DNA from 3 places in the Streptomyces sp. NPDC041068 genome. Region 2 is predicted to be linked to each of the others. Evidence: riboswitches for the same ligand, from Rfam matches in the RefSeq annotation. Region 2 holds a riboswitch; each other region holds the start of a gene.

Region 1 (10,194 bases), on a different contig from region 2:
CAAGATGCTCGTGAACATGAACACGCACGAGCCGCTGCGTCCCTCGGACGTGCAGGTCGGTTCGCTGACGTTCGCGATGCCCGAGGGCATGTCGGAGCACGACCACGACTTCCAGACCCAGATCGCCAAGGCCGCCCTGATGATCGTCCGGATTCAGCCGGAGAACATCAAGGACAAGCGCGAGCTCGAGTGGTCGCACGAGGGCGTCGTGGCGTACTCCAAGATCTGCACCCACGTGGGCTGCCCGATCTCTCTGTACGAGCAGCAGACGCACCACGTCCTCTGCCCGTGCCACCAGTCCACCTTCGACCTCTCCGACGGTGCCCGAGTGATCTTCGGCCCGGCCGGTCACGCCCTGCCGCAGCTGCGCATCGGTGTGAACGAGGAGGGCTACCTCGAGGCGCTCGGCGACTTCGAAGAGCCCGTCGGTCCTGCCTTCTGGGAGCGCGGATGAGCACCTCGAATTCTTCGAACGACAAGCGGCAGAAAGCACCCGCCGGTGAGCGGGTGGCCGACTGGGCCGACGGCCGCCTTGGGATCTACTCCCTGGCCAAGGCCAACATGCGCAAGATCTTTCCGGACCACTGGTCCTTCATGCTCGGCGAGATCTGCATGTACAGCTTCATCATCATCATCCTCACGGGTGTGTATCTGACGCTGTTCTTCCACCCGTCGATGAACGAGGTGGAGTACCACGGCAGCTACGTCCCGCTGCAGGGACAGCTGATGTCCGAGGCGTTCAACTCGACCATGCACATCTCCTTCGATGTGCGCGGTGGTCTGCTGATCCGGCAGATCCACCACTGGGCGGCGCTGATCTTCCTCGCGGCGATGTTCGTGCACATGATGCGCGTCTTCTTCACGGGTGCGTTCCGCAAGCCGCGCGAGGTCAACTGGCTGTTCGGCTTCCTGCTGTTCGTCCTCGGCATGTTCACCGGCTTCACCGGTTACTCGCTCCCGGACGACCTGCTCTCCGGCACCGGTGTCCGCTTCATGCAGGGCGCGATCCTGTCCGTCCCGGTCATCGGCACGTACCTGTCGATGTTCCTGTTCGGCGGGGAGTTCCCGGGCGGCGACTTCGTGGCGCGGTTCTACTCGGTGCACATCCTGCTGCTGCCGGGCATCATGCTCGGCCTGATGGTGGCGCACCTGATCCTGGTCTTCTACCACAAGCACACGCAGTTCGCGGGCCCCGGGAAGACCAACAAGAACGTCGTCGGCATGCCGCTCCTTCCGGTCTACATGGCCAAGGCCGGAGGCTTCTTCTTCCTGGTCTTCGGTGTCATCGCGGCCATCGCGGCGATCGCCTCGATCAACCCGATCTGGGCTCTTGGCCCCTACCGTCCGGACCAGGTGTCCACCGGCGCCCAGCCCGACTGGTACATGGGCTTCGCCGAGGGTCTGATCCGTGTCATGCCGGGCTGGGAGATCAACCTCTGGGGCCACACGCTGGTCCTGGGCGTGTTCATCCCGCTGATCATCTTCCCGGTGGTCCTCGCGGCGATCGCGGTCTACCCGTTCATCGAGTCCTGGGTCACCGGGGACAAGCGCGAGCACCACATCCTGGACCGCCCGCGCAACGCCCCGACCCGTACGGCCTTCGGTGTCGCGTGGATCACGGCGTACATGATCATGCTCGTCGGTGGTGGAAACGACCTCTGGGCCACGCACTTCCACCTGTCGATCAACGCGATCACCTGGTTCGTCCGGATCTTCTTCTTCGCCGGACCGGTCATCGCCTTCATCGTCACCAAGCGGATCTGCCTGGGTCTGCAGCGGCGCGACAAGGACAAGGTGCTGCACGGACGCGAGTCCGGCATCATCAAGCGCCTGCCGCACGGCGAGTTCATCGAGGTCCACGAGCCGCTCAGCCAGGAGCAGCTGCACACCCTCACCGCGCACGAGCAGTACAAGCCGCTCGAGATCGGCCCGACGGTCGACGAGAACGGTGTCGAGCGCAAGGTGTCCGGTTCGCAGAAGCTCCGGGCCAAGCTCTCCAAGGGCTACTACGGGGAGGACAACCAGATCCCCAAGCCCACGGTCGAGGAGTACAAGGAGATCACCAGCGGCCACGGCCACCACTGATCACTTGAAGCTCATCGAGCTCTGACCACAAGGTCGCCACGGCGAGAGCCCCGTCCATTGCATGGACGGGGCTCTTTGCCGTCCCCAGGGCTGGATAGGGTGGTGCCATCCCCGTGTGTAGGGGTGTTTCCTTCCTACACCGACCCACATCGACGAAAAATCGACGAACACCAGGAGCGGCCATGAGCGCTGTGACCCCCGCAGGAGGCGACACCGCGGCGGGCCGGTCCTGGCCCGACGTACTGAACGGCCTGCTCGACGGGCGCGACCAGAGCGCCGACGACACCGCCTGGGCGATGGACCGCATCATGCGCGGCGAGGCGACCGACGCGCAGATCGCGGGCTTCGTCGTGGCGCTGCGGGCCAAGGGCGAGACCGTTGAGGAGATCTCCGGTCTGGTGCGCGCGATGTACGAGCACGCCAATGTGATCGAGGTGCCGGGCCAGACCGTCGACATCGTCGGCACCGGCGGCGACGGCGCCAAGACCGTCAACATCTCCACGATGTCCGCGATCGTCGTCGCCGGCGCGGGCGCCAAGGTCGTCAAGCACGGCAACCGCGCCGCGTCCTCGGCCAGCGGGGCCTCCGACGTCCTGGAGAAGCTCGGCGTGAACCTCCAGCTCACCCCGGCGCGGGTCGTCGAGGTCGCGGAGGAGGCCGGGATCACCTTCTGCTTCGCGGTGAAGTTCCACCCGGCGCTGCGGCACGCGGGCGCCGCGCGCGGCCAGTTGGGCATCAGGACCGTCTTCAACCTGCTGGGCCCGCTGACCAATCCGGCCCAGGTGCGGTCGCAGGCGGTCGGTGTCGCCGACGCGCGGATGGCGCCCGTCGTCGCCGGTGTCTTCGCCGAGCGCGGCAACTCCTCCCTCGTCTTCCGCGGTGACGACGGGCTCGACGAGCTGACCACGACGTCGACCTCGCGGATCTGGGCGGTGCGCGACGGCGTCGTGCGCGAGGAGGCCTTCGACCCCCGCGACGTGGGCATCGACCTGGTGCCCGTCGAGGCGCTGCGGGGCGCCGACGCCTCGTACAACGCCGAGGTGGCGCTGCGACTCCTCGACGGCGAGACCGGGCCGGTGCGGGATGCCGTGCTGCTGAACTCGGCGGCGGCGCTCGCGGCCCTCGCGCAGGGGGAGGGGAGCGTCGTGGAGCAGATCCGGGCCGGCATGGACCGGGCCGCGGAGTCGATCGACTCCGGCGCGGCGAAGAAGGCCCTGGAGCGGTGGGTGGCGGCAAGCAACCGCTGACTCCGCCGAAGGGCGACGAGTGTGACGCACGGCGCAGTCCAGATTTCGGACTGCGCCTTGCGCGTCGAAGATCGTGTGGCAGGATGCTGCACAGGTCATGAGTGACAGCGACTACGGCCCCGGCCCGCTGTCCGGCAACCCTCCGTCCGTGGCGGGGTGCCCCGGGTGAAGACCAGGCCGTACGCAGCAAGGCGTATGGCAAGCGCGGACCCCTCGCAACCCTGGGGTCCTGGTCCTCAAGGGAGCAGTCTCGTGAGCAAGCGAATGTGACAGGGCTTCCACGCCCCGCCTCCGCACACCCTTTTCACCTTTCTCCCGCGCCGTCGAAGCAGCTCTCGAAGCAGCTCCGGCGCGGTGAATTCACCTGCCTCTCACGGGAGTTCGCCATGTCTGTTTCCGCCGTTGCCGTCGACGCCTCCGTCTGTGCCCCGCTGCCGGTCCTCGGCAGGGACGTCACCGTTCCGCTGGTCACCGGTGGCGAAGTCACCTACGCCGCGCTCGACTACGCGGCGAGCGCGCCGGCGCTGCAGCGGGTCTGGGACGACGTGGCCGCGTACGCGCCGTACTACGGCAGCGTGCACCGCGGGGCCGGTTATCTGTCGCAGCTGTCGACCGACCTCTTCGAGAACTCCCGTAAGGCCGTCGCCGAGTTCCTCGGCTGCCGCGAGGGCGACCAGGTCGTCTTCACCCGGTCCACCACCGACTCGCTGAACCTGCTCGCCGCCGTGCTGCCCGCCGACTGCCAGGTCTTCGTCTACGAGACCGAGCACCACGCCTCGCTGCTGCCGTGGCGGGACGCGCGGGTGACCTACCTGAACGCGCCGCGCACCCCCGAAGAGGCGGTGCGGACGCTGGAGCGTGCGCTCGCCGACCGGGACCCCTACGGGCCCGCCCTGGTCTGCGTCACCGGCGCCTCCAACGTCACCGGAGAGCTCTGGCCGGTGCGCGAACTGGCGGCCGCCGCTCACGCGCACGGTGCCCGCATCGTGCTCGACGCCGCCCAGCTCGCGCCCCACCACCCCGTCTCCATCGCCGAGTTGGACGTCGACTGGGTCGCCTTCTCCGGGCACAAGCTGTACGCGCCCTTCGGCTCGGGCGTGCTCGCGGGCCGCTCCGACTGGCTGCGCGACGCCGAGCCCTACCTCGCGGGCGGCGGGGCGTCGCGGAAGGTGGCGCGGCGCGCCGACGGCGGCGTGGACGTGGAGTGGCACGAGAGCGCCGCGCGGCACGAGGCCGGCTCCCCGAACGTCATCGGCGTCTACTCCATCGCCTCCGCCTGCAAGGCGCTCACCGACGCGGGCTTCGACGAGCTCGTGGCCCGGGAGCAGTACCTGATCGGCAAGGTGCGCGAGGGCCTCGCCGAGGTGCCGCAGGTGCGGGTCCTCTCGCTCTTCGGGGACGACGCGCCGCGCGTGGGCGTCATCTCCTTCGTGGTGGAGGGCTGGAACAGCTCGCACTTCGCCGCCGCGCTCTCCGCCGAGTACGGGATCGGCGTGCGCGACGGCCTGTTCTGCGCCCACCCGCTGGTGCGCACCCTGCTGGGCAGCGAGCCCGACGAGCCCGGCGAGTGCGGCGCCCCCGAGGCCGAGCCGGGCGAGAAGTCCCTGAACGCGATCCGCGTGAGCTTCGGCGCGGGCACCCCCGACGAGCACGTCGAGCGTTTCGTGCGCGCCGTCAAGGAGCTTGTCGCGGACGGCGCGCGCTGGAACTACCGCACCGAGGACGGGCGTTGCGTGCCCGACACCACCGCCGCGTGAGTGCGCGGCGACGGCAGCCGTGAGCCGAGCTGGATCATCCGCAGGGCCCGTTCGGTCGCGTCGGTGAGGAACTCGCCGCCCCGGCCGAGCGCCTCTGTCAGCGAGACGGGGGCGGGCAGGATCGCACTGTAGGCGTCGACGCCCGCCGCCCGCACCTGGTGGGCGCCGTGGCCGATGGTGCCCGCGAGCACCAGGACCGGGCGGTCGAACCGCTTGGCGCGGCGGGCCACTTCGGCGGGGACCTTGCCGCGCGGCGTCTGGTGGTCCAGGGCGCCCTCCGCGGTGATGACGAGGTCGGCGCGGGCCAGGCGGGCGTCGAGGTCGAGCTGGCCGAGCAGCACGTCGAAGCGGGGGAGCAGGGCGGCGCCGAGCGCGGCGAGTCCGGCGCCGAGGCCGCCGGACGCGCCGGTGCCGGGGCCCTTGAAGAGGTCGGTCCGCACGTGCAGGTCGCGGGTGAGGACGGCCGCCCAGCGCTCCAGGGCCCCCGACAGCTCCTCGACCTGCGTGGGGGTCGCGCCCTTCTGGGGGCCGAAGACGCGGGCGACGCCGCGCTCGCCGCACAGGACGTTGAAGGGGTTGCAGGCGACACGGATCTCGGTGTCCGCGAGGCGGGGGTCGAGGTCGCTGGTGTCGATGCGGCTCAGACGTTTCAACTCCCTTCCGCCGCGCTGGAGTTCCCAGCCGTCGGCGTCCAGGAGGCGGGCGCCGAGGGCCTGCAGGGCGCCCGCGCCGCCGTCGGAGGTGCCCGAGTCGCCGCAGCCGACCAGGACGCGCCGCGCCCCGGTGTCGAGCGCGGCGCGGATCAGCTCGCCGACTCCGTACGTCGTGGTGGTGCCCGGGTCGCGCAGATCGCGGGGGACCAGGGAGAGCCCGGCCACGGCCGCCATCTCCACGACCGCCGTGCCGTCGCGGAGCAGGGCGAAGTGCGTGCCGATGCGCTGGCCGACGGGTCCTGTCGCGGGGAGGGCGACGAGGCGTCCGCCGTCCGCGGCCGCCAGCGCGCGGGCCGTGCCCTCGCCGCCGTCGACCAGCGGGATCAGATCGGTCTCGGCGTGCGGGACGACGCGGCGTACGCCCGCGGCGATGGCGTCGGCCGCGGAGCTCGCGGACAGGGACTCCTTGAAGCCGCTGGGGGCGATGGCGAAGCGGGTCAGCATGAGGGTCTCCTCGGGTGGTTCAGCGGTCTTCCGGTTCAGCGGTCTTCCGGTTCAGCGGACGGGGACGCCGAGCAGCGGCCACAGCGTCACGGCGAAGAGCAGGACGAGCGCGGCGCTCAGCGGTGCCAGGACCGCGGAGAGGCGCAGCAGGTCGCGCGGGGTGTAGGTGGGGGTGCCGGGGATCTCGGCGAAGAGGGTGACCGGCTTCGCGGAGGCGGGCAGCGTGTGGCAGAAGCCGGCGGCGGCCGTGGAGGCGAGGGCGGCGGCGACCGGGTTGACGCCCGCCCCGACGGCCGCAGCGACGACCAGCGGGACGAGCACCGAGGAGCGGGCCGAGCGGGACTGCAGGACGAGGTGCGCGGCGGTGCTGACCGCGACGACGACGGTGAGGAACACCCAGGGCGACAGGTCCAGGGGCAGCCCGGACACCAGCCACTTCGCCGCCCCCGAGTCGGCGAGCGCGACGCCCATCGCCATCGTCGCGGCCATGAACAGGAGCAGCGACCAGGGGACGGTCTTGAGGGCATCCTTGAGACGCACGGTGCCAAGGGCGGGGGAGGCGGCGACGACCGCGCCGATCAACGCGACGACGGCGGGCGGGACTTGGTGCAGCGGCTCGCTGCACCACAGCGCGACGACCGTGGCGAGCAGCAGGGCGCAGCGCGTCTCGCCGGGCTCCCAGGGGCCGGTGACGGGCTGCTCGCTGTGCTCCTGGAGCTGGTCGAGGGTGATGCGGACCGGGCCCGTGCGGTCGGCGCGCCGCGTGGTCGTCAACAGGACGGCCTCCGCCGCCAGATGGGAGGACGCCATGGCGAGCGGCAGGCCGAGCAGCAGCCACTGCGTGAAGCCGATCCGCTCGCCCGTCGCCTCCCACAGGACCGACACCGTGATCAGATGTGCTCCCGCGCCGATCAATGTCGCGACCGCGGACAGAAGGATTACGGTCGGGAAGAGCAGCGCGAGCATCACGACCAGTCGCTTCCGGTCGGCGAGGACCTTGGCGAGGGCGAGGAAGACGGGCAGCGCGAGCGCGGCGCGCCCCGAGGTGGCGGGCACCGCGAAGGCCGTCACGACGAGGGCCGCGGTCGTCAGATGCGTCAACTGCCGTACGCTGCGCGCCCCGCTGACGAGGAAGGCCGCCGCCCGGCCCGAGAGCCCGCTGCGCGCCACGGCGGCCGCGAGCACGAAGGCGCAGATCAGCAGCCACACCGTCTCGTCGCCGAGGGTGCCGAACAGTGTGTCGCTGCTGATCACGCCGGTCGCGGTGAGGGCGAGACCCGCGCCGAGCGCGATGTACGTGTCGTCGATCGGGGTGCCGATCCAGGCGCACGTCGCCAGGGCGAAGATGCCGAGCGTGAGGCGGGCGTCGCTGCCGAGGCCAGGGAAGTTCCCGGGGACCAGCAGCAGGGCGCAGATGCTGAGCGCGGTGCAGAGGGTCACGGCTTGCCGCAGGTTCAAGGTCACGCGGTTCAGCGTGGTGCGGCGCCGTGAGCCCTCAATGAGCCGTAGATGAAAGGAAGTTCACCGAGTGCGCGCAGGAGGTCGGGGCGCGCCGTGCGCAGGGGGCGGCAGCGCGGGCCCGACCGCGTCACTCGGGCAGCCTGTATCCCATGCCGCGCACCGTCTCCACCCGCTCCGAGCCCAGCTTCTTGCGCAGCGCCCTGACGTACACGTCCACGATGTTGGACCCCGGGTCGAAGTCGTATCCCCACACATGGGAGAGGATCTGCTCCCGCGAGAGCACCTGCCCGGGGTGGCGCAAGAACAGCTCAAGGAGGACGAACTCGCGCGCCGTCAGATCCACCGTCCGCTCGCCCGAACGAGCCCTGCGGGTCCGCAGGTCGAGGGTGAGCTCGCCGCTGCGCAGCACCGTCACCTCGGGGGCCCGCGCCGCCGTGCGCAGCCGCAGCCGCACCCGGGCGAGGAGCTCCTCGAAGCGGAAGGGCTTGGTCATCCAGTCGTCGGCGCCGCCCTCGAGGCCCGCCACCGTGTCGCGCACCGAGTCCCGTGCGGTCAGCACGATGACAGGCGTGGTCACACGGGCCTCGCGCAGCTGGCGCAGGACCGTGAAGCCGTCCTTGCCGGGCAGCCCGATGTCCAGGACGATCAGGTCGAAGCCGCCGGTCAGGGCGTAGTCGTGGGCGGTGTCCCCGTCGGCGACCACGGTGGTCGTGAAGCCGTTGGCGCGCAGCCCCTTCTCGACGAAGGAGGCGATGCGCTCCTCGTCCTCGACGATCAGTAGCCGGTTCACTGCTGCGCCGCCCCTTCCGAGTGCGTGTGTACGTGTGCGTGTACGAGGACGAAGGTGGCGCCGCCGCCCTCCGTGGGGCGCAGTTCGACGCGCCCGCCGTGGCCCTCGGCGATGGCCTTCACGATGGCGAGCCCGAGGCCCGCCCCGGTGGCGCGGGAGCCGCGCCGCGCGGTGCCGCGGCGGAACCGCTCGAAGATCACCGCGGCGTCCTGCGGCTGCACCCCGGGTCCGCTGTCGGCGACGTACAGCTCGATGTGTCCCTCGCGCAGCCGCGAGCCGATGCTGACGCGCTGTCCGGGCTGGGTGTGCTGGACGGCGTTCTGCGCCAGCTGCACCATCGCCTGGGTGATGCGCTGGGGGTCCAACTCGGCCTCGGCGTCGGCGACTTCGGCGAGCTTCCAGTCGCGCTCGCCGAGCGCCCTCGCCTTGACGAAGACGTCCGCGGTCAGCTCGGCGAGCTGCACCGGCCCGGGGGTGACGAAGTCGGGGCGCTCGGCCTTGGCGAGCAGCAGCAGGTCCTCGACGATGCGGCTCATCCGGTCCAGCTCCTCCATGACGATGCGGACCGTCTCCTCGCGCTCGCCCGGTTCGTCGCCCATCAGCTCCAGGTGACCCCGGACGATGGTGATGGGGGTGCGCAGCTCGTGGCCCGCGTCGTCGACGAACTCGCGCTGGGCCGCGAAGGCCCGCTCCAGGCGGTCCAGCATGCCGTTGAAGGTCTCGGCGAGGGCCGCGACGTCGTCCCTGCCCTGCACCGGGATCCGCCGGGTCAGGTCCTGCTCGGTGAGCTGCGCGGCGGTCGTCCGCACCAGGCGCACCGGTTTGAGGATGCGCCCGGCGACCGCCCAGCCGATGCCCGTCGTCAACAGGAGCGCGACGCCGGAGATGGCAAGCAGCATGGTGAACACGTCGCCGGCCTTGGCCTGTTCGCCGGCCGGGTGGAAGGCCACGACGAACGCCGCGGCCGGATGGCCCGCGCTCGCCCCGATCTCCACCTTCGCCCAGCGGACCTCGCCCCGGTCGCGGTAGAGCGTGCCGGTCGCGTCGGGGGACTCGAAGACGGCCCGCAGCGAGGCGGGGTCCTCGGCCAGCGGATGGTCGATCCGCGGCTCGCGGGACTGCTCCTTCTTGGCGGGCCCCCTGCCGTCGCGGCCGATCAGGCCGAGGAGCTCCTCGTCGGGGTCGGCGTACTGCCGTGACAGGAAGAGCCGCAGCAGGGGGTCGGGATCGGTGAACCGCTCGCCCGTGTGCGGGTCGACTCCTTCGCGCGCGAGGTTGGTGAACTCCCCGGTCTCCTGGGACAGGAGCCGGTCGATGCGGTGGTCGACGTCGCGCAGGAGAACCGAGCGTGTGGTGGCCGCGACCGCGGCGAGCGCGACGGTCATCACCACGAGCAGCCACAGCAGGATGCGGACCCGGGCGGATATCCAGCGGCGCGGGGGTTCAGCCGTCGTCACCGGGGCCGTCGTCGTCGTTGTCGCCCCGGCCTTCGTTGCCGTCGTCGTCGTTGTCATCGCCCGAGGGATTCTCGCTCACCGGCGGCGGTGACACCTTCTCGTCGCTCGGCGTGGGCCGGGGCGAGGTCGGCGTCGAGGACGGTGAGCCGCTCTCCAGTTCCACCTTCGGCGGGGACTTGGGCGGCTCGGGGTTGTCGGTGAGGGCGTAGCTGGTCGCGGCGATGCCGAGCGGGATCGCCA
Region 2 (10,194 bases):
CGTGCGGTCGACGTGGCGCACGGTGGAGTCCTCGACACGCACTCCGGCGAACCGCGTCGGCTTCGCCGTCCCCCGCACGACGAAGAGGATGCCGCCCGAGGGGTCCGGGTCCTTGAAGTCGGCGCCGTTGACGTCGTGCACGTCCACCCCGTCGACGACGAAGTGCTCGGCCGTGCCGTAGTCGGTGAGCTGCACGTACAGTCCCGCGCGGCGCTCGGTGGTGGTCGCGGGTCCGGTGTTGGAGAGGTCCAGGTTCCGGATCTCCCACTGCTCGGTGTTGACCAAGTGCACTGCGGCGCGTGCCCCTTGGGCCTCGACGCGGGGCTTGGCGGCCCGCTTGTCGCCGTACGCGTCGATGCGCACGGGGGCGCCGGCCGCACCCGCACCTTTGGGAGCCAGCACCCCCGTGCAGCTTGTGCCCCGCTTGAGCAGGAGCCGGTCGCCGGGGCCGAAGGTGTGCCCGCTCGCCTTGGCCACCGTGCGCCAGGCCGCCCTCGCGGAGGTGCCGGACGCGGTGTCGTCACCCTTCGCGCAGTCCACGTGGTACGCGGTGCCGGATCGCGCGGCGGCGGTGGGCGTGAGGCCCGCGCCGGCCGCGGCGAGGGCGGTGAGGGCCGTGAGGGTCACGATGCTCGTACGGCGCAGGGTCATGCGGGGACCGTAGTGACGGCCGGCGCACCGGGCCCATGGACAAACCGAAGCGGTGCTTGGACTGGACGGCGGCCGGACGGCGGCCGTCAGTCGGTGAGCGCCCGCAGCTGGTCCAGGAACCACTGCGCGGGCGGCAGCGCCGTCGCCGCCGCGGCGAGGCGCTTGGTGCGCTCGGCGCGCTCGTCGTCCGGCATGGTCAGCGCCGTGTGCAGGGCGGCGGCGGTGGCCATGATGTCGTACGGGTTCACCGGCAGCGCGTCCTCGCCCAGTTCCTCGTACGCACCGGCCTCCCGGGAGAGCACGAGCGCGCAGCCCTCGTCGGAGACCACCGGGACCTCCTTCGCGACGAGGTTCATGCCGTCGCGGATGGGGTTGACCAGGGCCACGTCGGCGAGGCGGTACGCCGCGAGCGAGCGCGCGAAGTCGTCCTTGACGTGCAGGACCACCGGGGTCCAACTCTCCGTGCCGTACTCGGAGTTGATCGACTCGGCGACCCGGGAGACCTCCGCCGTGTAGTCGCGGTACACCGCGAGGTCCTGCCGCGAGGGGTAGGCGAAGGCGACGTGCACGACCCGCTCGCGCCACTCGGGGCGGTCATCGAGGAGCTGCCGGTAGGCGAGCAGCCCGCGCACGATGTTCTTGGACAGCTCCGTCCTGTCCACCCGCACGATCAGCTTCCGGTCCTCGCCCGCCTGCTCGCGCAGCGCCCGCATCCGCTCCTCGACGTCGTCGCGTCGCGAGCGCTCCCGCAGGAAGTCCGCGTCGGCACCGAGCCCGTGCACCCCGATCCGCGTCCCCGACGTCCCGCCGAGCACCCGCACGCAGCACTCCGTGAAGGCGTCCGCCCAGCGCCCGGTGAGGAAGCCGAGCCGGTCGGCGCCGAGCATGCCGCGCAGCAGCTGCTCGGCCACGTCGTCCGGCAGCATCCGGAAGTAGTCGGCGGGCGCCCAGGGCGTGTGGGAGAAGTGGCCGATGCGCAGGTCGTCGCGGAGCTCGCGCAGCATCCCCGGCACCAGCGCCAGGTGGTAGTCCTGCACGAGGACCGCCGCCCCCGGGCCCGCCTCCGCGGCCAGTGCCTGCGCGAACGCGCGGTTGTACGTCTCGTACGCCGCCCACTGCGCGCGGAACTCCGGGCCGAAGGTCGGCTCCAGAGGGGTCTGGTAGAGCATGTGGTGCACGAACCACAGGGCCGAGTTCGCGATGCCGTTGTAGGCGGCCGCGTGCACGCCCTCGCTGGAGCCCGCGTCGATGTCCAGCATCCGTACGCCGGGTTCGCCGACTCCCCGGCGCACCGCCTCGCGGTCGCCCTCGCCGAGCGCCGCGCACACCCACAGGGAGTCCGCCCGGTCGCCGATCGCGCTCAGCCCGGAGACCAGGCCGCCCCCGCCGCGCCTGGCGGTGAGCTCCCCGTCCTCCCCGACCGTGTACGAGACGGGGCCGCGGTTGGACGCGACGAGTACCTGCGCTGCGGAAGCCGACACTGATGCCGCCGCTGATGCCGATCCGGACTCGGAGACCATGTGGCAAAACGTAGCCCGTCCCGGGGTCGGGCAAACGTACGGCCGGGCTCCGGCACATCCGCGGAGCCCGGCCGTGTACGGCGTCAGGTCAGTCGCGCCGCCCCCGCACCGCGGCGAGCACCAGCACGCCGAGCCCGCACAGCGCGGCCGCGACCCCGCCGTAGAGCATGGTCGAGGAGTCGCTGCCGGTGTCGGCGAGCTGGTCGCGCGGCTGCTCCGGCTGTCCGGGCTGCTGCTGCGGCGGCGCGGGCCGCGCCTGGACCCGCTGGGCGAGGACCGCCGAGGTGCACGGGTCGTCGCCGCCCCGCTTCGACTTCGAGCAGTTGCTGCCGGGCGCCGTCACCGTGATGACGGTGACCTCGCCGGGCGTGCAGGACACCTTGACCTTCTGGGTGACGGTGACCTTGCCCTTGGCCGGGACGGTGCCCCGCCACACGTACGTGGAGCCCTGCCTGGTGACCTTCCCGGAGCTCGCGACGGGCGTGGATCCCGGCTTCACGGGCCACGAGGCGGAGGCGCCGATGCGGGGGTCGGACGAGGTGTTCTTGAGGGTGATCGTGTTCGTGGTGGAGCCGCACGCGGGGACGACCCGGCGGACGGGCCGGTTGATGACCTCGATCGGCGGCTCGGGGTAGTCGATGACCGGCTCGGAGGTGCAGTTCGGGTCGGTGCTGTCCTTGTCGCAGTTGGAGCGCGGGGTCTCCACGTCGACGTTGTTGAGCAGCTTGCCGTCGCCGCTGACCGGGTCGTTGACGGTCACCGAGTAGGTGACGGTCGCGGTCTGTCCTGGCGCGATGTCACCGACGTACCCGATCTTCGGCTTCGTGTACGAGACGGTGCCGGTGGATGCCTTCGCGTCGTTGTTGTACACCGCGTCGTCGAGGTTGCCGCTCAGGTCGTCGCTGAACTTGGCGCCGGGGTAGGGCAGTTTGCTGATGTTCTTCGCCGAGACGGTGTACGTCAGCTTCTCACCCGGCTTCACCTTGGCCGGCGAGGCGGTCTTGGTGACCTCCAGGTCGGGGACCGGCACGGAGAGCGCCAGCTGCGAGGGGACGTAGACGTCGCCGGTGCTGGTGAACGTCAGCTTCGCGGAGGTGGCGCCCACGGGGATCGCCCCGTCCGGCACATCGAAGGCCTTGGCGTCGATGCTCAGGTTGTTGCGGTACTTGGGCGTGACCGCGCCGTCGTCCTCGCTGATGAAGAAGTTGTCGGTCCTGCCGGTGTGCGACTCGGTGACGGGCCGGTCGTTGACCAGGAACTGGTCGCCCTTGGTGTTCCAGTCGCCCTCGTACGCCGTCGTGCTGGCGTGGATGTCGCCGTCGGTGCGGTAGAAGCCGTCCACCGGGACGGTGGTGGAGCCGGCCGGGGCCGCCGCCCGCCTGACCGAGCGCTGGATGACGTGGCCGCCCCAGATGTAGACGTTGCGGCGGTCGGGCGCGTACTGCTCGTTGGGCCCGTCGTACTTGTAGACGACGGTCAGCGACCAGCCGCCGACGCAGCCCTGACCGGTCGGCGCCCAGACGTTGCCGACGGCGACCTCGACCGGGCTGCCGGTGGTGGCGCCCGCGAAGGAGGAGGTCACGTCGGCCTCGGCGGTGTAGTAGTGCGGGCCCTGGGTGGCGTTCGGGGTGCGGACCGCGTTCTCGACGTCCACCGTGGACTGCGCGCCGCCGCCGACCCGGATGACCGGACGGGTGGTGAGCGGGTCGCCGGGAGCGGGGTCGACCGGGGCGTTGCCGTCGCGGTTGAGGTCGCAGATGTCGCGGACGGTCCTGCCGAAGCGGTGTGTGCCCGCGTTGCCGCCCCAGAACAGCCGCGCGTAGTCGACCTTCGCGCCGGGCGGGATGGTCACCTGTCCCGTGCTGGAGTCGAAGGTGCCGGTCAGCCCGGCCACGTCGATGCGGCGCTCGATGAAGTTGTTGTTGTTCTTGGTGCCCTGGGCCTGCTGGGTCTCCTTGCAGGCGGCGGCCACGTCGGCGGGGCCCGTCGGGCAGTCCAGGACCGTGTTGCCGATGGTCTTGAAGTCGCCGTACAGCGACTCGTCGTAGCGCTTGGCGAAGGGCTCGATGACCTCCGCGGCGGCGGGCGTCGCGGTCGCGGTGAGCACCCCGGCCGCGACAGTGGCGGTGGCGAGCGTCAGTCCGCCCGCCCGCCGCATGGCTCTCATTGCATGTCTGACCCACATAAATGGGCAATGTAGGCAAAGCGCATGATCATGGGCGGTTACGCCACGCGACGGTGTGCATACTCGGAGATATCGGTCATGGGGGGCCGTTCCTCCGTGTCGATCGCATACGTTCTCGGCTCGAACCCGCGCTCACCCCGCTCGAACTGGGTGAGCTCGGGGCGTACGAGATGTCCGCGCGCCAGGCGCAGCTGCGCCGTCCGGTAGATCGCCGCCGCCATCCGCCCGAGCGCCTGCCCGTCCTGGTGCCGGTGCTTGCGCACGCCCACGTCCACCTGCGCGAGGGCGTCCAGGCCGACCGTGTGCAGCGCGTCGACGAGCAGGCCCAGCTCCACGCCGTACCCCACGGGGAACGGCAGCCGCTCCAGGAGCGACCTGCGGGCCGCGTACTCGCCGCCCAACGGCTGGACGAAGCCCGCCAGTTGGGGCCAGTGCATGTTCAGGAGCGGGCGCGCCATCAGCTCGGTCACGCGGCCGCCCTGGCCTGCCGCCCCGCCGAGCGGCCGGTCGTACATCGCCTTCACGAAGTCCACGTCCGGGTCGGTGAGCAGCGGGCCCACGATCCCCGAGACGAAGTCCGCGGAGAACTCCTTCAGGTCCGCGTCGACGAACGCCACGACGTCACCGCTCGTGACGAGCAGCGAGCGCCACAGAACTTCACCCTTGCCGGGGACGGGCGCGATGCGCGGCAGGACCTCGTCCCGGTGGACGACCTTGGCGCCCGCGGCCGCCGCGACCTCCGCCGTGCGGTCCCGCGAGCCGGAGTCGATCACCACGAGCTCGTCGACCAGCGAGGTCTTCTCCATCAGCTCACGGCGGATCTCGGCCACGATCTCGCCGACCGTCTCCTCCTCGTCCAGCGCGGGCAGCACGACGCTCACCGAGGTGCCCGACGCGCGCTTGGCGGCGACGAGGCGCTCCAGTGGACGGTCGGTGACGGACCAGGAACGCCTGCTCAGCCAGCGCTCGACCTCTTCCAGCACGGTCAGGGTCCTCCCGTATGTGATCCATCTCGCGGTTCGGACGACTATCTCAAGGGTCCAGGGCTTCGGTTACAGTCTTGAACAACGCCGGTGACCATCGCATGTTGGGGTCGCCGCCGCGTTCCAGGTCAACAACTGAAACCCACAATCGAATACCGCTCATCCAGAGGGGCAGAGGGATACGGCCCGTTGAAGCCCCGGCAACCCTCCAGCCGGTCTCGTCGCGTTTCTGCGCCGCGAGGCTCCCGGCTAGGGAAGGTGCCAAATCCGTCTCGCGGCGAGATGCGTCGCGAGGAAGATGAGGAGAAAGGGCCTCGCCTCCATGGCTGTGCAGACTGTCGCCACCGAAAGCACCACCACCCCCGTAGACCTCGGTCCCGCCTCGGGCCTCTCCTGCCGGGAGTGCGGCACCAAGTTCCCGCTCGGACCGGTCTTCGCCTGTGCCGAGTGTTTCGGCCCCCTCGAAGTCGCGTACGACCTGCCCCTCGGCGACCCGGAGGCCCTGCGCAAGCGGATCGAGGCGGGCCCCGCCAACATCTGGCGCTACGCCCCGCTGCTCCCCGTCCCCGCCGACGTGGCCGACAAGCCGAACCTCAACCCCGGCTGGACCAAGCTCGTCAAGGCCGACAACCTCGCCCGTGAACTCGGCGTCGAGCAGGGCAAGTTGTTCGTCAAGGACGACTCCGGCAACCCCACGCACTCCTTCAAGGACCGCGTCGTGGCGCAGGCCCTGGAGGCCGCGCGCGCCTTCGGCTTCACCACCCTGTCCTGCTCCTCCACCGGCAACCTCGCCGGTGCCGTGGGCGCCGCCGCCGCCCGCGCGGGCTTCCGGTCCTGCGTGTTCATCCCGCACGACCTGGAGCAGGGCAAGGTCGTCATGGCCGCGGTCTACGGCGGCGAGCTCGTCGGCATCGAGGGCAACTACGACGACGTGAACCGCTTCTGCTCCGAGCTCATCGGCGACCCGCTGGGCGAGGGCTGGGGCTTCGTCAACGTGAACCTCCGGCCGTACTACGGCGAGGGCTCCAAGACCCTCGCGTACGAGATCTGCGAGCAGCTGGGGTGGGTCCTCCCCGACCAGCTGGTCATCCCGATCGCCTCGGGCTCGCAGCTCACGAAGATCGACAAGGGGCTGAAGGAGCTCATCGCGCTCGGCCTCGTCGAGGACAAGCCGTACAAGATCTTCGGTGCGCAGGCCGAGGGCTGCTCGCCGGTGTCCGCGGCGTTCAAGGCGGGCCACGACGTCGTGCGCCCCCAGAAGCCGAACACCATCGCCAAGTCGCTGGCGATCGGCAACCCGGCCGACGGTCCGTACGTCCTGGACATCGCCCGTCGCACCGGCGGCGCGGTGGAGGACGTGAACGACGAGCAGGTCGTCGATGCCATCAAGCTCCTTGCGCGGACCGAGGGGATCTTCGCGGAGACTGCCGGCGGTGTGACGGTGGGCGTCACGAAGAAGCTGGTCGAGGCCGGTCTCATCGACCCGTCCCGCACCACGGTCGTGCTGAACACGGGGGACGGTCTCAAGACCCTCGACGCCGTTGCCGAGACGTCGCAGGCCACCGCCACGATCAAGCCGAGCCTTGAGGCGTTCCGCTCCGCGGGGCTCGCCGGCTAGTCGCCGTAGGGCCTGACCCCTTCTCCCGACTGCGGGACCGTCGTGGCTGGTCGCGCAGTTCCCCGCGCCCCTTTCAGGGGCACACTCCCGCCCCGTACTTTGAGGTGAACCCCATGAGCGTCAACGTCCGCATCCCCACCATCCTTCGCACCTACACCGGCGGTCAGGCCGAGGTCGCCGCCGAGGGGGCCACCCTCGGTGAGGTCATCGCCGATCTGGAGAAGAACCACACCGGCATCGCGGCCCGCGTCCTGGACGACCAGGGCAAGCTGCGCCGCTTCGTGAACGTGTACGTGAACGACGACGACGTCCGCTTCGAGCAGGGTCTGGAGACCGCGACGCCGGACGGCGCGGGCGTCTCGATCATTCCCGCCGTCGCCGGCGGCTGATCTTTTCGCAAGTACCCTGCGTTATCTGAATTGCCCCCTCCGCGAGAGAAACGGAGGGGGCAATTCTGCATGGTTGAGCGCGGTACAGTTGGGAAGCGTGCTTCGCCGTTAGTGCCGAGCGCATATATGAAGTCGGCCTGGAGTCGACAAGAAGTAGCCAAACAGTGCTGCCCATTTGAGCCTTACGTGGCATTTGCCGGGCCCGACTTGCCCTGAATTCTGGCAGAATCTCCGCATTTTCCCGATCGGTCGTGCCCAGAATTCTCGTCCGATTGACCTGTTGCAGACGGCAGTTGGACAGATACATTCAGCGGCGGTCGACGCGTTCCGGCGCACACCCCCAACCAATGGGGGGTGAGGTCTGACCCGGGTCCGCGAAGTGCGGTCCTGTGCAAGGGCCAGTAATAGGGGAGTTAGGCATGGCTCAGGGCACCGTCAAGTGGTTCAACGCGGAGAAGGGGTACGGCTTCATCGCGGTCGACGGTGGTGCGGATGTTTTCGTCCACTACAGCGCGATCCAGATGGACGGCTACCGCACCCTGGAAGAAGGTCAGCGAGTCGAGTTCGAGATCTCGCAGGGCCAGAAGGGTCCGCAGGCGGACATGGTCAAGCTCGCCGTCTAGCTCGGCGCGATCGGCCACCGACGCAAGCACAGCGAGGGGCCCGTATCCCATCAGGGGTACGGGCCCCTCGTGTGTGCCGGGGCGCCCGCGTGGGCAGTCCTGTGGCTGTCCGAGATCCGTAAGAGGCGCTTGCGCCCACCCGTCGCCCGACCGCCACCCCTCAAGGAGCCTGCTTCGCAGGCGCATCTTGCACTCACAGGGGTCGAGTGCTAATCATTGGGCTTAGCACTCTACGAGTGAGAGTGACAGAACTTGGATCGGGTCGGTGAGGTCCGCAGACCGGGTGGGGCAAGGAACCACAAGGGATGCAGGCCGTCCGTCGCGGGCGCCAGCACGATCCGTTTTTGCGTTTCCACCCCGTCCGGGAGGACCACTTCACATGGCCAAGATCATCGCGTTCGACGAGGAGGCACGGCGCGGCCTCGAGCGCGGCATGAACCAGCTCGCCGACGCCGTCAAGGTGACCCTGGGCCCCAAGGGTCGCAACGTCGTCCTCGAGAAGAAGTGGGGCGCCCCCACGATCACCAACGATGGTGTCTCCATCGCCAAGGAGATCGAGCTCGAGGACCCGTACGAGAAGATCGGCGCCGAGCTGGTCAAGGAGGTCGCGAAGAAGACGGACGACGTCGCCGGTGACGGCACGACGACCGCGACCGTCCTGGCCCAGGCCCTGGTGCGCGAGGGTCTGCGCAACGTGGCCGCCGGTGCCAACCCGATGGCCCTGAAGCGCGGCATCGAGAAGGCCGTCGAGGCCGTCTCGGGCGCCCTGCTCGAGCAGGCGAAGGATGTCGAGACCAAGGAGCAGATCGCTTCGACGGCCTCCATCTCCGCCGCCGACACCCAGATCGGCGAGCTCATCGCCGAGGCCATGGACAAGGTCGGCAAGGAAGGCGTCATCACCGTCGAGGAGTCCCAGACCTTCGGTCTGGAGCTGGAGCTCACCGAGGGCATGCGCTTCGACAAGGGCTACATCTCGGCGTACTTCGCCACCGACATGGAGCGTATGGAGGCGTCGCTCGACGACCCGTACATCCTGATCGTCAACTCCAAGATCTCCAACGTGAAGGACCTCCTTCCGCTGCTGGAGAAGGTCATGCAGTCGGGCAAGCCGCTGCTGATCATCGCGGAGGACGTCGAGGGCGAGGCGCTGTCCACGCTCGTCGTCAACAAGATCCGTGGCACCTTCAAGTCCGTCGCCGTCAAGGCCCCGGGCTTCGGTGACCGCCGCAAGGCCATGCTCGGCGACATCGCCATCCTCACCGGTGGCACCGTCATCTCCGAGGAGGTCGGCCTCAAGCTGGAGAACGCCGGTCTCGACCTGCTCGGCCGCGCCCGCAAGGTCGTCATCACCAAGGACGAGACGACCATCGTCGACGGCGCCGGTGACAGCGACCAGGTCCAGGGCCGCGTGAACCAGATCCGCGCCGAGATCGAGAACTCGGACAGCGACTACGACCGCGAGAAGCTGCAGGAGCGCCTGGCGAAGCTCGCCGGCGGTGTTGCGGTCATCAAGGCCGGTGCCGCGACCGAGGTCGAGCTCAAGGAGCGCAAGCACCGCATCGAGGACGCCGTTCGCAACGCGAAGGCGGCCGTCGAGGAGGGCATCGTCGCCGGTGGTGGCGTGGCCCTGCTGCAGGCCTCCCAGGTGTTCGAGAAGCTGGAGCTCGAGGGCGACGAGGCCACCGGTGCCGCCGCTGTGAAGCTGGCCCTGGAGGCCCCGCTGAAGCAGATCGCCGTCAACGCCGGCCTGGAGGGTGGTGTCGTCGTCGAGAAGGTGCGCAACCTGACCGTCGGCCACGGCCTGAACGCCGCCTCCGGTGAGTACGTCGACATGATCGCCGAGGGCATCCTCGACCCGGCGAAGGTGACGCGCTCTGCCCTGCAGAACGCCGCCTCCATCGCCGCGCTGTTCCTCACCACCGAGGCCGTCATCGCCGACAAGCCGGAGAAGGCCGCCGCCGGCGCCGCTCCGGGCGGCATGCCGGGCGGTGACATGGACTTCTGATCCCTCGCGGATCGGCGGTTCATCGCTTCACGCGAACCGAGGGCGGCACCCCTGCTTCAGGTAGGGGTGCCGCCCTCGGGCGTTGCGCGGGGCCCTTCTTCCAGGGCGTAGGTGATGCCGTCGTCGGAGCTGCTCTCCAGGCCCTTTCGGTAGGCGGCTTCGTACGCCGCGCCACCGATGGCGTCGTGGATCCGGCGCTCGCAGGCCCGCCGGGCCGCGA
Region 3 (10,194 bases), on a different contig from region 2:
CGGGGCAGGTGCTCGTCGGCGAGGCCGAAGAGGTCCAGGGCGCGCGGCGACCAGGCCACGGCGTCGAGGTCGAGGAGCTGGGTGCGGCCTGCCGTTGCGGCATCGGTCACATAGGCGCCGGTGAGCCGGTGGACGAGCCAGGCGTCGCTGGTCGTGACCGCGCCCTGCCGGGTGCGGTGGCGACGTATCCACGCCATTTTGGGCGCGGCGAAGTAGGGGTCGAGCGGGAGGCCGGTGAGCTCGCGCAACTCCTCGGCGTGGTCGGCGAGTTCGGCGCAGACGGATTCGGCGCGGCGGTCCTGCCAGACGAGGGCGTCGGTGAGGGGTTCGCCGGACTCCGGGTACCAGGCGAGGACCGTCTCGCCCTGGTTGGCGAGGCCGACGGCGGCGACCGGTTCGCCCGCGTCCGCGAGCGCGCGTCGGCCGGCGTCGACGACGGAGGAGAACAGCTCGGCGGGGTCGACCTCGACCAGGCCGCCGGGCAGGAAGCGGGGGCGCACCGGCGCCGCACCCGAGCCGATCACGCCGCGCTCCGGGCAGACCACGAGGGCCTTCGTCCCGGAGGTGCCCTGGTCGACGGCGAGCACGGGGCGCTGCGTCGCAGGCCGCTCATAGGTGATCACCGCGGAAGACTGCTACAGGGCGCCGGAGGGCGTCAAGGGACCGAACCACCCCACTACGGGACCGAACCACCGCGCCACGAGACCGAATCATCACGCCCTGGGACCGAACTGCCACGTTCCGACGGAGAAATGACAACGATGGCCATCAAATGAACGCGCGGCGCGCCGCGTTGACAGAACAAGGTCACAAAAGATCGGCGAAGTGCCCTGGAACCGGAAGGGCCGGATCTACACTGACCGCCGAGCGACATCGTCAACTCCCTTACAGGACAACCCGGTTCAGCCATCGACCTCCGCCCTCTTCCCCCAACAGAGGATTCATGCCCATGCCGTCAGCCCGCCCGGTGTACCACCCGGCGGGCCACGACGAAGCGCTGCGCGCGGTGCTCCAGGACCTCAAGGCAGGCCGCTGGGTCTCCACGCGCAATCTGCTGACCGAAACACCCGACTGGGGGCTGTGGACGCAACGTACGCAGATCCTGGCGGCGGCCGTCGCCGGTTCCGACGTGGTGCGTGCCTGGCGCGCCGAGGAGCCGCACAGCGCGTCGGCGGCCGTGCTGCACACCCGGGTCCTGGTGGAGCGGGCCCTGCGCGCCCACCGCTCCGGGCACCGGCGGACCAACGACCTGTGGCGCGAGGCCGTGACGGCGTGCGGCGCCGCGTCCACCATGTCCCCCGAGGACCCCGTGCCGTGGATCTGCCTGCTCGCCCTGGCCCGGCTCGACGAGGGCCAGCGGTGGGAGGAGCACCGGACGGCACCCCCCGAGCCGATGCTCTTCCCCGGGCCCTGGCAGCTCCTGGCCGAGGCCGACAAGCGCGACCCGGGCAACCGCGAGGCGTACCACCGGATGCTGCAGTTCGTGTACGGGCGCCGCGCCCGAGGGCCGCTCACCGAGGCGTACAACTTCGTGCAGTGGGCGTCGGCCGCGGCCCCCGCGGGCTCCGCACTGCACCTGCTGCCGCTGTACGTGCGCGTCGAGCGCTACCGCAGGGAGGCGGGCCAGGAGCGGGCCCTCGACCTGCACTGGATCTCCGAGGACGCCACCCGCGGCGCACTGCGCGCCCTGCAGCTGTGGTTCGACCACGCGCCGCCCGCCACGGCCTCGCTCCTCGACCTCAACCACCTGGCGCACGCGCTGTGGGGCGCCCACCAGTTCCACGACGCGGCACGGGTGTTCACCGCCCTCGACCCGTTCTTCACGGTCGTGCCCTGGACGTACCGCACCCTCTCCCCCGGCACCGTCGACGCGGCCGCCGAGGTCTTCGCCCAGGCCCGCACCCGCTGCTTCAACGCCACCAGGGGCCCCGGCCCCGCCTAGCCCCCCCCCCGCAGATTCCCCCACTCCCGCCACCGCTCCCCCGGAGGTCCGTCCGTGTCCCGCACCACCTGGTCGTCGAGCACCGTCCCAGCGCCACGCCAGGACGAGGAGGAGCGACTCAGAGAACTCGGCTACCAGCCCGTCCTCGCCCGCCGCATGGGTGGCTTCGGCAACTTCGCCATCAGCTTCTCCGTCATCTCCGTCCTCTCCGGCTGCATGACGCTGTACGGCTTCGGCCTGACCACCGGCGGCCCCGCCGTGATGCTCTGGGGCTGGGTCGGCGTCGGCCTCTTCGTGCTCTGCGTGGGCCTCGCGCTCGCCGAGGTCACCAGCGCCTACCCGACGTCGGGCGCCCTCTACTACATGGCCGACCGGCTCGGCGGGCGCCGCTGGGGCTGGTACACGGGCTGGCTCAACCTGCTCGGCCTGCTCGGTGCCATCGCCGGCATCGACTACGGCGCGGCCCTGTTCACCGGCGCGTTCCTGAACCTCAGGTTCGGCTTCGAGCCGACCCCGGAGAAGACCTTCCTGATCTTCCTCTGCATCCTGCTGCTGCACGCCGTCCTGAATCTCTTCAACGTCCGCCTGGTCAGCCTGCTCAACTCGATCAGCGTGTGGTGGCACCTGGCCGGCGTCACCGTGATCGTCGGCGTCCTCGCGATCGTCCCCGACCACCACCAGTCCCCGTCGGACGTCTTCCTCGAGTACTTCGACGGCACGGGCTGGGACAACCCGCTCTACGTCACCGCGATCGGCCTGCTCCTCGCGCAGTACACGTTCTCCGGGTACGACGCATCGGCACACCTGTCGGAGGAGACCTCCAACGCGTCGGTGACCGCGGCGCGCGGCATCGTGCGCGCCATCTGGGCGTCGTGGATCGCCGGCTTCGTGCTGCTGACCGGGCTGACCTTCGCCATCCAGGACTATGCGGGCACGCTCGCCACGGACACCGGGGTGCCGCCCGCGCAGATCATGATCGACGCCATCGGCGAGTCCGGGGCGACCGCGCTGCTGCTCATCGTGATCGTGGCGCAGCTGTTCTGCGGCAACGCCGAGACGGCCGCCGCGAGCCGCATGGTGTTCGCGTTCAGCCGCGACAACGCCCTGCCCGGCTCCGCCCTGTGGCGCAAGGTCAGCTCCCGCACCCAGGTACCGGTGCCCGCGGTGTGGCTGTCGGTGGGTCTGGCCGCGGTGATCGCCCTGCCGTCCCTGTACTCGACGACCGCGTACACGGCCGTGACCGCGATCAACGTCATCGGCATCACGCCCGCGTACGCCATCCCGATCTTCCTGCGGCTCCGGGCGGGCGACAGCTTCCGGCCGGGGCCGTGGAACCTGGGCCGCTGGAGCAAGCCCATCGGCTGGATCGCGGTGCTCTGGGTGGCGTTCGTGACGGTGCTCTTCTGTCTGCCGCAGGTCTCGCCGGTGACGGCCGAGACGATGAACTACGCCTCGATCGCGCTCGCCGTGGTCCTCGTCCTGGCCACCGTCTGGTGGTTCGTGGCGCGCCGCTCCTACAGCACGCCGCAGGCCTACGGCTCGGACCGCGAGCAGGCGGAGGTCGCGGAGAACATCGTCTGAACCCGCTCGCACAGGAGACCCGCTCGCACAGGATCTTCTTCGGCTGAACCCGCCTACACCGAACGGTCGTTGAGGATCTTCTGGAAGAGCCGGTGGTCGCGCCAGGCGCCGTTGATGTACAGGTAGCCCGGCGCGACCCCGTACTCCTCGAAACCGCACTTCGCCAGCACGCGCTGCGACGCGGTGTTGTGGAGCAGCGTGCCCGCCTCGACGCGGTGCAGACCGAGTTGGGCGTCGGCGGCCTCGCACACGTGCCGCGCGGCGCCGGACGCGAGGCCGCGGCCCTGGTGCTCCGCGTCGATCCAGTAGCCGAGGTTCGCACTGCGGGCCGGGCCGAGCACGATGTTCGACAGCGCGGCGTGACCGACGATCTCGCCCCCGCTGTCGAGCACCCAGTGCGCCGACCGCCCCGCCCGGCCGTCCGCCAACTGCGCCCGGACCCGCTCGACTTGGCCCTCCTCGCTGAAGAAGGCCTCGGGCCGGTCCGGGTCCCAGGGGTCCAGGTGCGCGCGGTTGCGCCGGTAGGCACGCGCGAGCGCCCGGGCGTCGTCGAGCGTGACGGGCCGGATGAGGACGTCTGTCGCGAGGGTGACCGCTCCACTGATCATGCGCCAAGCGTACGAGGGGTCACCCCCGGAGCGGAGGGTTCACCTCTGGGAGCGTCAGCGTCCGCCCGCGACCCTCAGCACCGTGCCCGTCGTGTACGAGGCGTCGCCCGAGAGCAGCCACGAGACCGCCGCCGCGACCTCCGAGGGCTGCCCCGAGCGCCCCATCGGGATGCCGGACGCGAGCTTCGCGGGACGCTCGGGGTCGGCGTGGAAATCGCTCCAGATCACGCCGGGGGCAACGGCGTTGACGCGGATGCCGTCGCCCGCGACCTCCTTGGAGAGGCCGATCGTCATCGTGTCGACGGCGCCCTTGGCGGCGGCGTAGTGGACGTACTCGCCCGGGGAGCCGAGCGTGGCGGCGGCGGACGAGACGTTCACGATCGCGCCGCCGCCCGCCTTGAGGTCCCGCACCGCGCGCCGGGCGCAGAGCAGATATCCGAGGACGTTCACTTCGAGGGCCCGGCGCATGCCCTCGGCGTCGGCGTCGGCGAGCGGGCCGACGGGGCCGCTCACCCCTGCGTTGTTGACCAGGCCCGTGACCTGGCCGAGCTCGGCCGCGGCGATGTCGAAGAGACGGTCGACGTCGGCCTCGTCGGCGGTGTCGACCTGGACGGTGACGCAGCGGCGGCCGGCCGCGCGCACCGCTTCGGCGGCCTTCTCCGCGGCCGCCTCGTCCGAGCGGTAGCCGATGACGACGTCGTGGCCGTCCTCGGCGAGGCGGGCGCTGACAGCGGCGCCGATACCGCGGCTGCCGCCGGTGACGACGGTGACGGGGTGGTGCTGCACGGGGACCTCCGGCTGTGGGTGGCTGACTGTCGCGCCGCCCGGACGCGGGGATCGCCCGCGTCCGGCACGGCGTCATCCTACGAAGCGGTGATCTTCGTCAGCGGCCAGGGGCCGCGGGGTCCGCCTCGGGTGCCACGCAGACCAGCGTGGTGCCGACGGTGTCGCGCCGCAGCCGCAGCAGGTTCCAGCGGGGCTGCCACTGGGCGAGGCCCTTGTGCTCCCGCAGCAGGGCGCGCAGCCGCTCCGGGTCGTGCGTCCACAGGGTGGCGGGCACGCCCCGGGTCGGGCCGAGCACATGGAGGGCGATGCGGCCGTCGTCCCGTACGTCGTGCGAGGACAGCAGCACGTCGATGAGCGTGCCGGGGTCCTTCGCGCTGCCCTGCGCCTGGATCCAGTGGACCTGGTGGCCGGGCGTGCACGTGTCGCAGGTGTCGTGGTCGCAGATGGCGTGCGGGTGCGTCATGGAGCGCCTCCGGAGTCGTGGACCCCGGGTGTCGCCGACCCGGTGATCCGCCGTTCCCCGCGCACGTCGCGCGGGGCGGGTCGTCACCCGGGGCACCCGCGACGGAGCGGGGTGCCGTCCAGCGAGCCGGGGCTTGACACTGGAACTCGTGACCCGCCCCGACCGTAACACGGGCCCTACTGAGGCGTCGCCGGAGTAATCGCATCCTCCGGAGCGGCCTCCTCCGCGGGCAGGCTGTCCATGAAGGAGCTGACCGAGAAGACCGCGTTGCCGGGTCCGGCCGGGCCGTAACCGGGCGGCGAGGACAGGCCGTTGGCCTCCATCGTGGCGCGGTAGGCCTCCAGGAGCCGTACGTGGTACTCCAGCGGGGCGCCCTGCGGATTGGCCTTGCCCAGCGGTGTCGTGGGCTCCGGGCACCAGGTGGTGAAGCGGGGCGTGATGCCGCGCGACATGAAGTACTGCAGCCCCTCGACGGTGGAGTCGATGGCCTCGTCGACCGTCTTGAAGCCGAACGGCTCCGCCATCTCCACGCCCGCCACGAAGTTGGGGATCACGTTGCGCGGACCGAACACCTCGGCGGAGTCCAGGATGCGGCGGTGCCACTCGTCACGGCCGACGTAGCGCTCCTTGCCGGGGCAGTAGCGCTCGAAGAGATACGGGTCCCACACCTCGTAGTTGGGGTGGTAGATCCGCACGCCGTAGTCGTGGAAGCGCTGCACGTCGGCCTTGGGCAGGGCCTGGGCGACGACCTTGCCGATCCAGCGGCCGGGGAAGCGCTCCTCGATGGCCTTGGCGTACTGGCCGTAGAAGTCCGCCTCGTCCTTGCCGCCGACCTTCGAGGTGACGGCGCCGCCGGTCAGCGTGTAGGCGGTGGAGGACTTGTTGGTGTCGTACTTGTCGATGATCGCGAGGGCCTCCAGGACCTCCTCCACCGGCTTCACACCGGTGTAGGGACGCCCGGCGGCCTTGTGCTGGCGCCAGTTGTGGTTGATGTCGCAGTACTGGCACTCCTCCTTGGCGCCGAAGTACTGGCAGACCCGGAAGACCGTGAGATAGATGAGGTAGCCCCACTGGATGGTGGGGGCCACCTCCATCACGGACTTGCCGTTCTCCAGCGTGTGCCGGTAGTAGTCCGGCATCGGCGGCAGGCCCACGTCGGAGATGCGCACGCCGTCCAGGTAGAGGCCGAGCACGCCGTTGTCGTCGGCCGCGACCCGGTACGGAGACGACGGGTTCACGCGGACCGAGACGACGGTGCGGCGCAGCTCGTAGGGGCCGCCGGTGAGGACGATCTCCTCGGGCGGGCGGCGCAGGGCCGCGGCGCCCAGCTCGGGGAGCGTGCCGTGGTCGAAGGAGAAGATGAAGTACGACTTCGGCTTGACGTCGCCGGAAGCCTCGTTGGAGGTATCGCTGAGCGCCGACTCGTCGAAGGCGATGCCGCCGCGCAGCAGATCCTCCTTGATCACGGCTTCCCGCGGCACGTGCGGGAACCGCTCCATGAGTGACTCGATGAGTTCGGTACGGCTCTCGCTGCGGCTTGGCATGGGCCGGGCACCTCGGAATCCTGTCGGTCGATCTGTCCCGTCCACGCTAATACCCGCCCGATCCGCCGCGGATCCGACTCCGGTCGCAGGGCACATCCTCCGTAGGGCTAGGCTCCAGGTGGCGTGCCTCCTTCGATGACGGTGCCCGACTTCGGTACGTCGAGGTCCGTGAGATACCGCACGACCGTCTCCGCCTCCGCGCCGCCGTTGAAGATCTTCACGGCATGGCCCCATCCCGCGACCTCGACGAGCGTCGCCGCGTCGCCGAGCCGTTTCTTGGCCGAACGCGCCCAGTCGATCGGCGTGGCGTTGTCGTGACGGGCGCCGATGAGGAGCAGCGGCGTCTCGACCTCGGTCCGCTCGGTCGCCTTGGCGCTCGGTGCCGGGACGCCCTGGCAGAGATTGGCGTACGAGACGGTGTTCGGGGAGTGACCGAAGCGGGGCGCGGCCTCGCGGGCGGCACGCTGGTCGGCCAGATAGGCGCCGGCGTTCGGTGCGCGGAGGTTCAGGTCGGCGCAGACGGAGAGGTCGGCGCCGGGCAGCAGCTTCTCCCGCGGTGCGTCGCCCTCGTCGGTCTCCCACGCCTTGCCGCTGTCCAGGCTGTCCAGGTACTCGGCGACGGCGGGCCAGGACGGCGTGAGCAGCATCGCGTCGACCGTGCCGTCGAGCTCGGTGAGCGGGACGTCCTTGCCGCCGCCCCGCAGCTTCCCCTCGGCGGCCCGCGCCGCCAGGCGCTCGTACACCTGCCAGGGGTCCCGCTCTCCCAGCGCGCAGTCGCGGGTCCGCCCGCACCACTTGGCGAACTCGTCGAAGGCGCCTTCCAGCGCCTTCGCCCCGGTCACGCCGAAGGATCGGCGGCCGATCCCGGGGTCCATGACGCCGTCGAGCACGGCGGCCCGCACCCGGTCGCCGTGCTCGGCGGCGTACCGCTGGCCGTAGACCGTGCCGTACGAGTGGCCGTACAGGGAGATCGTGTCCTCGCCGAGCGCGGCGCGAATGACGTCCATGTCGCGGCTGACGCTGCCCGCGTCGGTGTGCCGGGCGACGGCTCCGGAGGTCTTCGCGCAGTCCGCGGCGAGCTCGGTCACACGCTTCTTCATCCGCACGAAGTCGCCGGGCGTCGCGGCGGGCCGCCTGTCCTTCAGCACGGCGGCCATCGGTCCGGCCGGGCACTGGACCGGACCGCTGAGACCGACGCCGCGCGGGTCGAAGCTCACGACGTCGAAGCGGCGCTCGGCACCGCCCCACTCCTTGGTCTGCGCGACGTTCTGGACGCCGGAGTTGCCGGGGCCGCCCGGCAGGAACATCAGCGTGCCGATGCGCCGGTCGGGGCGGGTCGCCTGCCGCCGGACCACCGCGACGTCGATCTTCTCGCCGTCCGGCGAGGACCAGTCCACGGGGACGCGGACGGTGCCGCACTCGGCGCCCTTGGGCGCCCCTTCGGTGGCGTCGGCCGGGCAGGCCTTCCACGTGATGCGCTGCCGCTCGGGGCCCGCCTTCTGGGGGCGCTCCGGTGTGCCGGAGGAGCAGGCGGCCAGCGCGAGCAGGGCGGCGCCCGTGGTCGCGGCGGTCAGCGCCCCCTTCGTACGAGGCCGCATCGGCTTCGTACGCGACCGCATCAGCCCTTCGCCTTCATCGCGACGTCGTTGTCCTGCCAGGCGTACAGCACGCCGTCCACCGTCGCGCCGGACCACGCGCCGCAGTTCGTGTCGGCCTTCGCGGCGAGGTCGGAGGGGAACCAGTCGGCCTTCAGGCGCGGCTTGCCCTGCGGGTCGCCCTTGGTGCACTGGGCGGGGAACTTCCCGTCCGGCGTCTTGAACGTGATGATCCGGTCGTCGCCGGTCGTCGACATGACGTACTTGATGCCGGACGCGTCGTCGGGCAGCCAGCGCGGCATGGACTTGCGGGCGCTCTTCGCCGCGGCGCCGTCCTGGTAGGACGCCTTCTCCTCGTGGTCGTCGAAGGGGTTCATCGAACCGCCGCAGGCCGTCAGGGAGAGGGCGAGGGCGGCGGCGCCGAGCGCGCAGAGCGTGGCGCGGACGGCTCGGGGGCGGAGCGAGGCCTGGCGGAGAGGTCGGTGCATCGTGGTCGCTTTCCTCGGAATGGGAGTGACTGGGTCGGTGCGACTGAGTCGGTGTGACTGGGGTCGGTGCGACTGAGTCGGGTGACCGAATCGGATTGATTAGGTCTGTTCGACTGAGTTGACTGAGTCGGGTGACCGAATCGGAGTGACTGCTTCCACGGTCGTCGACCCGGGTGTCCCCGCGCCTCGGCCCATCGGTCGATCGCCGACGCCCCGATCAGGCTTTCGGCTGATCCGTCCCGTACGACCTGATGCGTACATTCGGTACGTGGATGATCACCGCCCGCCGCCGGGGCCCGCCCGTACGCGCCTCGGCAGGCCCCTCCTGTTCGCCGTGCCCGCCGCGTTCCTGTGGATCGGCGACCTGGTGTCGAGCCGGCCCGACGGTCCCTGGGCGACGCTCGTCTCCGGGCCGCTGGCCGTCGCCGTGCTGCTGATGCGGCGCGGTCCGGGGATCGAAGTGCGGGCCGCCGTCGCGACCGCGGGGTCCGCGGCGCTGACGCTTGGCCTGTACCTCGCCTCCGCGACCGGCACCTGGGGGCTTCTGGAGTCCTTCGCGCTGCTCGCCCTGCTCACGGTCACCGCCCGCACGGCGCGGCTGCCCGCCGCGTACGTCCTGTGTCCGCTGCTCGCGCTGGCCGTCGCGGTCCTGCCCGTCCGGACCGGCATCCACTCCGACGCCGAGACCTTCGCGTTCATCCTCACGGTCGCGGCGGGCGGCGCCCTCGCGCTCGGCGGCTATCTGCGGTCCCTGGACAACCGGCGGGCCCTCGCGGTGACCGCCACGCAGGAGGAGGAGCGCCGCCGCATCGCCCGCGACCTGCACGACTTCGTCGCCCACCACGTGACCGGCATCGTCGTGCAGGCCCAGGCGGCCCGCGCCATCCGCGAGGTCGCCCCCGAGCAGCTCGACCCGCTGCTCGCCGGGATCGAGAAGGCCGGCGGCGAGACCCTCGACTCGATGCGGCGCCTGGTCCATGTGCTGCGCGCGGAGCCCGGCGCCACGACCAGGCCCGACGACCTGCTCGCCGAGCTGGCCTCGCTGGTCGCCGCGGCCCACGGCGGGGCGGCCACCCTGGAGGTGACCGCGCGGGCCCGCGCCGCCGCGCTCGCGCCCGAGGTCGAGACGGCCGTGCACCGCGTCGTCCAGGAGGCGCTCACCAACGTCACCCGGCACGCGCCCGGCG

The links. Region 2 has a riboswitch for S-adenosylmethionine ahead of thrC (threonine synthase). Riboswitches for the same ligand answer to the same signal wherever they lie in the genome.
Region 1: it holds a riboswitch for S-adenosylmethionine, as region 2 does, so the genes downstream of both, AB0B50_RS16980 (aminotransferase class V-fold PLP-dependent enzyme) here and thrC (threonine synthase) in region 2, are expected to answer to the same signal.
Region 3: it holds a riboswitch for S-adenosylmethionine, as region 2 does, so the genes downstream of both, AB0B50_RS06955 (hypothetical protein) here and thrC (threonine synthase) in region 2, are expected to answer to the same signal.

What each region holds. Positions count from the first base shown of each region.
Region 1 is NZ_JBEZCG010000006.1:495,176-505,369, forward strand. Features, by position in the region: gene AB0B50_RS16965 (Rieske 2Fe-2S domain-containing protein) at 1-454, shown strand, start outside; gene AB0B50_RS16970 (cytochrome bc complex cytochrome b subunit) at 451-2,085, shown strand; gene trpD (anthranilate phosphoribosyltransferase) at 2,268-3,332, shown strand; SAM riboswitch class IV at 3,426-3,543, shown strand; gene AB0B50_RS16980 (aminotransferase class V-fold PLP-dependent enzyme) at 3,719-5,089, shown strand; gene AB0B50_RS16985 (glycerate kinase) at 5,041-6,246, opposite strand; gene AB0B50_RS16990 (SLC13 family permease) at 6,298-7,710, opposite strand; gene AB0B50_RS16995 (response regulator transcription factor) at 7,835-8,497, opposite strand; gene AB0B50_RS17000 (ATP-binding protein) at 8,494-9,954, opposite strand; gene AB0B50_RS17005 (small secreted hydrophilic protein) at 9,941-10,194, opposite strand, start outside.
Region 2 is NZ_JBEZCG010000024.1:101,832-112,025, reverse strand. Features, by position in the region: gene AB0B50_RS39550 (right-handed parallel beta-helix repeat-containing protein) at 1-651, opposite strand, end outside; gene AB0B50_RS39545 (trehalose-6-phosphate synthase) at 738-2,171, opposite strand; gene AB0B50_RS39540 (hypothetical protein) at 2,260-4,329, opposite strand; gene AB0B50_RS39535 (glucosyl-3-phosphoglycerate synthase) at 4,395-5,339, opposite strand; SAM riboswitch class I at 5,496-5,644, shown strand; gene thrC (threonine synthase) at 5,662-6,957, shown strand; gene AB0B50_RS39525 (ubiquitin-like small modifier protein 1) at 7,071-7,346, shown strand; gene AB0B50_RS39520 (cold-shock protein) at 7,766-7,969, shown strand; gene groL (chaperonin GroEL) at 8,349-9,974, shown strand; gene AB0B50_RS39510 (hypothetical protein) at 10,031-10,194, opposite strand, start outside.
Region 3 is NZ_JBEZCG010000002.1:698,748-708,941, reverse strand. Features, by position in the region: gene AB0B50_RS06980 (FGGY family carbohydrate kinase) at 1-623, opposite strand, end outside; gene AB0B50_RS06975 (hypothetical protein) at 944-1,942, shown strand; gene AB0B50_RS06970 (amino acid permease) at 1,997-3,523, shown strand; gene AB0B50_RS06965 (GNAT family protein) at 3,577-4,131, opposite strand; gene AB0B50_RS06960 (SDR family oxidoreductase) at 4,186-4,917, opposite strand; gene AB0B50_RS06955 (hypothetical protein) at 5,015-5,380, opposite strand; SAM riboswitch class IV at 5,425-5,534, opposite strand; gene AB0B50_RS06950 (radical SAM protein) at 5,557-6,924, opposite strand; gene AB0B50_RS06945 (alpha/beta fold hydrolase) at 7,032-8,543, opposite strand; gene AB0B50_RS06940 (hypothetical protein) at 8,543-9,007, opposite strand; gene AB0B50_RS06935 (histidine kinase) at 9,276-10,194, shown strand, end outside.